DNA from 3 places in the Vibrio bathopelagicus genome. Region 3 is predicted to be linked to each of the others. Evidence: predicted binding sites of a transcription regulator. Region 3 holds the regulator's gene; each other region holds the start of a gene.
What was found. The regulator MetJ, encoded in region 3, represses methionine synthesis genes. The targets are predictions, from matches to a motif close to TTAGACNTNTANANGTCTAA.
Positions count from the first base shown of each region.

Region 1 (3,283 bases), 1.3 Mb from region 3:
TATTATTGAGAGATAAACGTTTGAATTTTAGCGAGTTAAAATTACGCTCGCAAAAGCCGATAATGTTGTTCTTAAGGCACTCCCACGCTAATTAACTAAAATCCCCTACGCTTCCAGAACTGACTTTCGTCTTTACCAACTAAGTCGAATGTTTTGTCGGCAATGATGTTTCCTTTTAGCTCGACCGTCATGCGCCATTTACCGAGTTTGTTCGAGACTGGCGCCCAGATAGTGTCACCTAAGTAGAAATCCCAATCGTTGTTACCTACATACTCTTCACCATCGAAGGGTTCTAAGACCTCACCTTTGTCTGTGGTGATATCTGGGTGGTAGATGCAGTAACGGATCTTTTCACCTTTGGCCTTTTTAATATTCAGAATGTAACCAAACTCGACGTCAATTTCTGCGTCGACAATCGTGGTGAACTCTTGGATTTTTGGTAGGTCTTTGGATTTTGAATCCCATGTGGAGTAGATACCATAAGAGGTCATGTCGACCACAACAGAGCGCTTTGCCATTTCAATCTTTACCTTGGAGTTATTCTATGAGTTTAAGTATTGGTCGTTGTGTTTGATTCGTTAGCCAGATACTCGTTAACAAAAAAGCACAGGGCTATTCTTGCCAATCTTTCGCCATACGCTTAATCACCGATGGTTCGATATCGTGAACGCTGCCATATTGCTCACGGCAGACTTCTATAACCAAATCTGCTTTGTATTTGAGTGCAAGTTGGCGATAAGCCTTCATTTCCCACGGCTTGATAAAGGTATTCGACACCACGACATCTAGCCCTTGCTTTAGACCGTTTTCCGTTGTGTTCTGACACCACTCATGCGCTTGCTGCAACTGTCTAGGATCAAAACAGTACTCACCTTGTTCATTCACGTAATACATATCCGCTTCGACATGTAATGCATCGTAGGTCTTTGCTTTTGTTGATTTGCCCGAGCCAGGCAACCCTCGAATGAGTATTAACTTCATCTGTCACTTTACAGGCTAATTCGAAAACGTAAGTTTATCTTAAATACTAACGAGTTGCTCCGATAACTCCTCTAATCCTACATACTTGAATCAATCAGTTCCCCCAAGCTGAATGTGTGAACAACAAACACCAAGCCCCTAAAAACCTGTACCTTGCTTCTGATAAAAAACACAAATAATTTACATCTATCCACTTTGTATATCGACAAGCGTATCAAACTACTATAGATTTAGAAGTATAGACGTCTAAATATCTAGCTTAGGGAGAAAGCTTTGCCTATTCGCATTCCAGACCAATTGCCAGCATCTGATGTTCTTCGTGAAGAAAACATCTTTGTAATGCCGCTATCAAGAGCATCGACACAGGAAATTCGTCCGCTTCGAGTCTTGATCCTCAACCTAATGCCAAAGAAGATTGAAACTGAAACTCAATTCTTACGCCTACTATCGAACAGCCCACTGCAAGTGGATGTAGAGCTGCTGCGCATAGATGACCGACCAAGCAAAAACACACCAACCGAACACCTTGACAACTTCTACCGTCAATTTGAAATGGTCAAAAATCGTAACTTCGATGGATTGATCATCACAGGTGCGCCGCTTGGTTTGGTTCAATTTGAAGATGTGATCTACTGGGATCATCTAAAAACCATCATGGAATGGGCAAACAAGCACGTTACCTCGACTCTGTATGTGTGCTGGGCTGCTCAGGCAGGTTTGAAACTACTGTATGATTTACCAAAACGTACTCGTAAAGAGAAGCTATCTGGTGTTTATAATCACGAAATACATAACCCATATCACCCTCTTTTACGTGGCTTTGACGATACGTTTTTAGCCCCCCACTCACGTTATGCTGATTTCTCACCAGAATACTTAGCCGACCATACAGAGCTGGATATTCTTGCGACATCTGACGTCGCGGGTGTGTACTTAGCGGCCACCAAAGATAAGCGCAACGTGTTTGTTACTGGTCATCCAGAATACGATGCGCATACACTACACGGTGAGTACGTTCGTGATTTAGGGGAAGGTATGGAGCCAGTGATTCCAATCAATTACTACCCGAACAATAATCCAGACAACAAACCCATCGCGAGCTGGCGAAGTCATGGGCACTTGCTGTTCTCCAACTGGCTAAACTACTGTGTTTACCAGCAAACGCCTTACGACTTGGATCACTTCAGCGAAGACAACTTCACTAAAGACGATTAAACGAAAAGCCATTTAGGTATTTGGTTATTCAGAAAAAGTTCAGTAAAGCCGTGTTCAGTAGGTTGTTGATAAAACACCGAATTGAGCGCGGCTTTTTTATGGTGTGTGACTCGCATTCCATAATAGATTTACCACTTCGACGACTGCGATTTCATATGATGTGTCTGTGTTCATAAGGAGCCGCACATGCCTGCCAAGTCGTTGTTTTCATATCCGCTATTATCAAATCTCGCACTACTCGCCTCAATCTCAACGGTTGGCTGCGTTTCTGTAACTGAAGGACCACCTAAAATAGAAAGTGATCCGATTGCGATGTCTGAATCTCGAATTGAGTTAGGCTTGGGGTATATGGGGCAAGGTAACATGGTAAGAGCGCGAGAAAATCTTGAACTCGCCGTTAGACATGCACCAAGTTACTATCGCGCACGCCTGTCTATGGCTCACTACTTTGAACAAGTGGGAGAAATTGATGAAGCCAGAGTGACTTATCAAAAAGCTCTGCGCTTGGATTCAAAAAATGGCAACGTGCTCAATAATTACGGCACTTTTTTATGTAAACAAGGGGAATACGAGCAAGCCGATAAATACTTCAACCAAGCTATTGATCAGCCTTACTATTATTTAGTGTCTGCCAGTTATGAAAACGCGGCTTTTTGTGCATTTAAAGCGGGCGAAGTAGACCAAGCACGATACTACTTCACGAGAGCGATTGACCACGATCCAAACCGCGTAAAATCAATTCTTCAGTTATCAAAAATAGAAGTCAGTGCTGAGGATTATAATGATGCCCGGCTGCGTCTGTTTAAATTCCACCAGCGTTATGGCTATCAAGTCCCCTCACTTCAGATCTTAGTCGAACTAGAAAAGAAAGCCGGCAACAGCGCATTACAGCAGAAGTACCAAAGTGAATTAGACGAGCTGCTTTCTGCTTAAACCAGCTTAGGCTTTAGATGATTAAATAAAAAACGGGCTTGCTGAAAGTATCAGCAAACCCGTTTTTAATTTTGGATCCGTTATTTCAATTCGATCCATTGTTGACGCTGTTCGTCGTCCATAAATGTCCAAGCAACGAAGCGACTGACTTTTT
Region 1 covers NZ_CP062500.1:2,065,958-2,069,240, forward strand. Annotated here, with positions in the region: gene IHV80_RS09070 (DUF3859 domain-containing protein) at 96-518, opposite strand; gene IHV80_RS09075 (AAA family ATPase) at 613-981, opposite strand; gene metA (homoserine O-acetyltransferase MetA) at 1,255-2,196, shown strand; gene pilW (type IV pilus biogenesis/stability protein PilW) at 2,383-3,129, shown strand; gene rlmF (23S rRNA (adenine(1618)-N(6))-methyltransferase RlmF) at 3,210-3,283, opposite strand, start outside.
Region 1: a site for MetJ is predicted at 1,212-1,231, ahead of metA (homoserine O-acetyltransferase MetA). Genes of this name have one in related genera too.

Region 2 (3,283 bases), 1.0 Mb from region 3:
CGCCGCACCCAATAAGCTCACCTCGGTCACTTTCTGTTTCGCGAAAGCAAACCAGCTTTTCACTTCTTCGCTAAGTGAATCTTCTAACTCTAAGTCAACCGGGCTGTGCAGCAGCGAACATGAGCTTGCCACCCACAGCTTGTCTCCTAACTTCTCTTTCACTGGTTGTAATTTCTCTAGCTGAGTAGCCAAGTCTGCTCGCCAAACATTGCGTCCGTTGATGACACCTGCAGACAACACCCAGTCTTTCGGTAACTTGTTTACCACTTCATCAAGTTGCTGCGGTGCTGCAGCCAAGTCGATGTGTAAACCATTGACGGGCAGTTCTATGATTTTATCTAACGTGTCAGTCACCGAATCAAAGTAAGTCGTAAGCAGCAGTTTTACATCGCCTTGAATCACTTGATAAGCCAACTTGAATGAATCAGCCCAACGCTTTTCAAGTTCCAGAGAAAGGATAGGCTCATCGATTTGCACCCACTCAACACCTAACTTGGAAAGTTTAGCCAAAATTGCTTGGTAGGCAGTAAGAAGGCGAGGCAACAAAGTTAAGCGGTCAAAGCCCTCTTCCACTTCTTTGCCTAGGTACAAGTAAGACAGCGGGCCGAGAAGTACAGGCTTAACTTTGTGTCCTGCTTTTATCGCTTCGTTCACTTCGTCAAACAGCTGTGGCCAGCTCACTTCGAACGAGTCGTCTTTACTGAATTCAGGAACAATATAGTGGTAGTTAGTGTTGAACCACTTGGTCATGTCAGACGCTGCCGAGCTGTCTTTTGATCCATTTTCCAAACCATGTTGACTACCACAGCAGGTTGATTGTGTTTGAGATTGACCACGACCAACGCGGAACAAGGTATCTAAATCTGGAAAGGCTTTTTCACCGTCGGAACCACCAGCATGACGCTTTGGAACGTGGCCTAGAAGTAGAGTAGTTGTCAGAACATGGTCGTACCATGCGAAGTCACCCGCAGTTGCAAAGCTTAGATTCGCGTCGGCTTGTACATTCCAGTTACGATTCCTTAGCTCGCTGCCGAGCTGCTTAAGTTCTGATTGGTCAATCTCACCGCGCCAGTATTTCTCGAGCGTGAATTTCAGTTCTCTTTTTTCGCCAATACGTGGGTAGCCAAGAATATGCGTTGTTGTCGTCATGAGTCTTTTCCTTATTCGATAATTTTAATTTCCAGTCAGACGGCCTTTGATGATTTCACTTCCTCACAAAGGCGTCTGGATGGCTAAACTATCGCCTTAATTCGATCTATGGACAACGTCCAAATATTCATCTTGTTTATTAATAATATTCATCTTGAATCATCTAAAGATGAACAGTTTAAATCCATCTGGACATCTAGACGTTTACAAAAGATCAAAAACACCGTAGGGTGATTATTAAGAAATATTGAATTGGCTTAGGGAATATGAGGAATACTCATGATAGAGCTTAAACACCTTCGAACATTGACCACCTTGAGAGATAGCGGCTCGCTTACTGCCACTGCGACTTCTCTTCATCTGACTCAGTCGGCGCTTTCTCACCAATTGAAAGACCTTGAGGCTCGTATTGGTGGTCAGCTTTTCCTGCGTAAAACTAGGCCCGTAAAATTCACCTCTGAGGGTGAGATCTTGCTTAAGCTCGCAGATGAGATACAACCAAGAATTGCTAAAGCAGAGAACGAACTGGCGAGCCTGAAAGAGGATGTGAATGGTCGTTTACACATGGCGATCGAATGTCACTCATGCTTCCAATGGTTAATGCCTGCTTTGAAGGAGTACCAAATTGCTTGGCCAAGTGTGACGCTCGATTTCTCATCAGGCTTTGGTTTTGAACCTTTACCTGCTTTGATGGCTGGGGAATTGGACTTAGTGATCACCTCGGACATTCAACCGCGTTCAGAGGTCCATTACGAACCGCTCTTTGATTTCGAAATGCGTTTAATCACCGCTATTAACTCACCTTTGGCAGACAAGCAAAGCATCGAACCACAAGATCTTAGTGATATCACGATGCTCTCTTACCCAGTTCAAAAACAGCGTCTTGATGTTGTGAAGCACTTTTTGCAACCCGCAGGCGTAGAGCCGAAGAAATGGAAACAGGCAGACAACACATTGATGTTGGTGCAAATGGTATCGGCTGGTTTAGGTGTTGCGGCATTGCCAAATTGGGCGATCAGTGAATTTTCGAGACAAGGGTTAATCGCCAGTAAGCCATTGGGCAAAGGGCTTTCAAGACGACTATTTGCAGCAGTGAGAAACTCTGAGAAAGACAAACGTTATCTGCAGGCTTTCTTTAGCACGGCAAGGCAGCAAAGTAAGAGCCACCTAGATGGCATTGAAGTCGTTTAACGATATTTATGGTGGGTTAAATAAGCCTGTGCTCGACGTTAGATGCAAGACAAAAGCAATCGGCAGAAACAAAAAAGTCACAGATAATCTGTGACTTTTTTCTCAGTATCAATTCAGTATCAACGATTAGTGGACGATACTTGTTTGAACACGAACAATGACGCGCCAATCGATGTTTATCTTGGATAAGACTTGAACTGATTGGTCAATGGATCGTATTGATAGCCAAGCATATCCAACTTACCGACGACACTTTCTATATCCATTTCATACATGCTGACCAGCTCTTCAAAGCTATCACATTCCAAACGAAGTTTTTCGTTGACGATTCCGAGCAAGATAATGCTATCGAAACCTTTGACGTTGCTTAAATCCATCCTGAACTCCTAACGAACACGCGATTAGAATTAAGTTTAGAACGCTTACTAGCCGCATGCTTAAAAACAGATCACACTTCTTTCGCTACAACGGATTTTATCAACGAAAAGTTTCGAGAACTCGACTGCCTCTTACAACGCCCAAACCGGTGTTAAGCCAATCACTGACGCTAATAACATCAGCAATGCTATCGTTAACTGCAGCTTCTCAGGTGTTTTGACAAACAGTAAATGCCAACACCAAACCACGATAGAAGAGATAAGCAAAGCAAAGCTAAACAACAAGGTTGAAATAACAGGTTCTAATTGCGCTTCCGACAGTGAATAAACGTTAATCACGGTCACCAACACCACCAGCATGCCACTTAATACACCCACAACAGGCAGAACGCGGTGAAATGCTTGTAAGCGCGTTCTTGCGATAGTCAGCAGTAAATGTCCGAAAGAAGCACCCAGTAAAGCCACCAGCAACACAGTCGCAATAATACCGACTGGATTTACCTGTTCGCTTGCTTGGATAGCGACGTATGACAGCGCCAAACCACACGCAAGGTACATCACCCAGA
Region 2 covers NZ_CP062500.1:2,326,065-2,329,347, forward strand. Annotated here, with positions in the region: gene metE (5-methyltetrahydropteroyltriglutamate--homocysteine S-methyltransferase) at 1-1,149, opposite strand, end outside; gene IHV80_RS10265 (LysR substrate-binding domain-containing protein) at 1,429-2,340, shown strand; gene IHV80_RS10270 (DUF4250 domain-containing protein) at 2,517-2,717, opposite strand; gene IHV80_RS10275 (hypothetical protein) at 2,850-3,283, opposite strand, start outside.
Region 2: a site for MetJ is predicted at 1,338-1,357, ahead of metE (5-methyltetrahydropteroyltriglutamate--homocysteine S-methyltransferase). Genes of this name have one in related genera too.

Region 3 (3,283 bases):
CAGGAAGGCTTGGGTGGTAAATCGTACCCACCAGATCTTGTTGTTGCAGAGCCGTCAGAATTTCACGTGAACTTTCTTCGTGAACACGCATACGCGCACCTAGCGTACGAATACCGCGGAGCGTCATGTAGCTATCAAATGGTGTGCCGGTTGCACCAATACAGTTGCCCCACCATGCTAGTTCTTCAGCGTGCTCTTCAGTTTTCGTCACCACAACGCCACCAATAACATCCGAGTGTCCGTTGATGTATTTAGTGGTTGAATGAATAACAAAATCAGCACCCAGCTCTAAAGGCTTTTGGAACACAGGCGTCAAAAACGTGTTATCGACAGCAACCAGAGCACCCACTTCTTTCGCTTTGCGGCAAGTTTCTGCAATATCAACCACACGAACTAATGGATTCGATGGCGTTTCAATTAAGATCAACTTTGGCTTAAGCGCGATCGCGGCATCCAGCGCGGCTTGATCCGATTGATCAACAAACAGAACTTTGAAGTCACCTTTAAGTGAGCGTGTGTTAAACAGACGGTAAGTGCCGCCGTAGCAATCGTGTGGTGCGATAATAAGATCATCGCCACCTAAGAAAGCAGAAACCCATAAGTTAAGCGCCGAAGTACCACAGTTAGTAACAACCGCGCCTTTACCAGACTCAAGCTCAAACAGTGCCGTTTCTAATAAACCACGGTTTGGGTTACCAGAGCGGGTATAGTCATACTTTGGCACTTCACCAAAAGCGGGAAACCCATAGTTAGTCGAAAGATAAATTGGTGGGACAACGGCATGGTGTTGCGTGTCTGACTCGATACCAGTACGTACTGCGATGGTTGCTGGCTTCCGGCTGCTCATAGGTGCTTCCTTACAAGTTTTGCGTCTGAGAATCACAGCTGCTTGTCGGCATTTTGCGGCTGTGTTAGATATATGTTATTCACTTTACTTTCATAAACGTGAGACGTCAACACTTCTAGACGTCCATATGTCTTTGCTTATGGCAGTAAATCCCGCTAAAATCACCACTATTAATTTATTCTAACAACTAAAGTGATGAAGGTACGCAATGGCCGACTGGAATGGTGAATACATAAGCCCATATGCTGAGCATGGAAAGAAAAGCGAACAAGTAAAGAAAATTACAGTTTCTATCCCTCTAAAAGTGTTAAAGGTTCTTACTGACGAGCGCACTCGCCGCCAGATTAATAACCTACGCCATGCAACAAACAGTGAGCTACTGTGCGAAGCCTTTCTACATGCGTACACAGGCCAACCACTACCAACGGATGAAGACCTTCGTAAAGACCGTCCAGACGATATTCCTACTGAAGTGAAAAAACTGATGACAGAGATGGGTATCGAGTTCGAAGCATTTGACGAAGAATAACAATAACTCAGTCACTGCCTTCAATATTGATTCGCGATAACTGAACCCTATTTGTAACATCAACCACTACGTCCTCTATAACTGCGCAGTGAATGATAGACATAAAAAAACCGACTCCTAATGGGTCGGTTTTTTATTATTCTTTTTCACTCAATCGCGAAGCCGCAATCACAAGCGGCTACGCCATCCAGTGTCTATGCCATATAGTTAGCAGGCATCTCAATACGAGCAACGCCAGACTCAACCGCCGCTTCCGCTACTGCTTTTGCTACGCGAGGAAGTAGACGTGGATCCATTGGCTTAGGAATGATGTAACCTTTACCAAACTCCAGTGCAGTTTCACCCGCAGCAGCCAGTACTTCAGCCGGAACTTCTTCTTTCGCAAGTTCACGAATCGCTTTAACAGCAGCCAATTTCATTTCGTCATTGATTTCGCTCGCACGCACATCGAGCGCACCACGGAAAATGAATGGGAAACAAAGTACGTTGTTTACTTGGTTAGGATAATCACTACGGCCAGTACCCATAATAAGGTCAGAACGAACTTCATGAGCAAGCTCAGGCTTGATCTCTGGATCTGGGTTTGAACATGCAAACACAACGGGCTTATCAGCCATCAGCGTTAGTGCTTCTGCTGGTAACAGGTTAGGACCCGATACGCCCAAGAACAGGTCAGCGCCTTCGATAACATCTTCAAGCGTGCGCTTGTCCGTGTTATTTGCGAACAGCTCTTTGTATTCGTTTAGGTCATCACGACGAGTGTGGATCACACCTTTACGGTCAAGCATGTAGATTTTCTCACGCTGAGCGCCACACTTAATCAGTAGCTCCATACATGCTACAGCCGCTGCGCCAGCACCTAAACAAACGATCTTACACTCTTCCAGTTTTTTACCTTGAAGCTCAATCGCATTCAGCATACCCGCTGCCGTTACAATCGCAGTACCGTGTTGGTCATCGTGGAATACAGGTACATCACAACGCTCAATCAGGCGACGTTCAATCTCAAAACAATCTGGTGCTTTGATGTCTTCTAGGTTAATACCACCGAATGTATCTGCGATATTCGCAACCGTATCAACGAACTCATCGATTGTGCGGTGTTTTACTTCAATATCGATAGAATCTAAACCAGCAAAACGCTTAAACAGTAGCGCTTTACCTTCCATTACAGGTTTAGAAGCAATAGGGCCAAGGTTACCTAGGCCAAGAATCGCAGTACCGTTAGAGATAACAGCAACCATGTTGCCCTTACCTGTGTATTTATAGACGTTATCAACGTTCTGTGCGATCTCGCGAACAGGCTCAGCCACGCCAGGGCTGTAAGCAAGTGCTAGATCTTCTGCAGAGTTTGCAGGCTTCGTCAGTGCTACGGCAATTTTGCCTGGAATTGGGAACTCATGATAATCAAGAGCTTGCTGACGGAATCGTTCTTGAGGCGATAATTCTTGAGAGGATTGGTCTTGGCGGCTGTCTTCAGACATAGGTGTAGGTTCCTAGGATATTATTATTTGGGGGATCTTGTTCATGTTAATAGATGTACTTCAAAGTTCCTAGGTAGTTAAAGCCTCTGTCTCATTAAAAAACGAGATTTCACTACTAATAAGACCAGTGAGCAGTTGAAATTGCTATCGCTTGTTGAACTTTCAAGCGGATTTCTAGGAAGAGTGATAAAGGGGAAAGTAATGAAGCCAAACTCAAGTCGACAGCCTATCGTCGAGATAAACGGAGAGCGTTATAAAAATTAGTGTTTCCTCAAATTACAGGCAACAAAAAAGGACACCGAAGTGTCCTTTTTCATGTCTAAATAGCGAGAATTACTTCTTGCTAGAAAGAGCACCGAAACGCTTGTTAAAGCGATCTACACGGCCGCCTGTATCTACGATACGTTGCTTACCAGTGTAGAA
Region 3 covers NZ_CP062500.1:3,349,543-3,352,825, forward strand. Annotated here, with positions in the region: gene IHV80_RS15010 (O-succinylhomoserine (thiol)-lyase) at 1-847, opposite strand, end outside; gene metJ (met regulon transcriptional regulator MetJ) at 1,056-1,376, shown strand; gene IHV80_RS15020 (malic enzyme-like NAD(P)-binding protein) at 1,571-2,860, opposite strand; gene rpmE (50S ribosomal protein L31) at 3,194-3,283, opposite strand, start outside.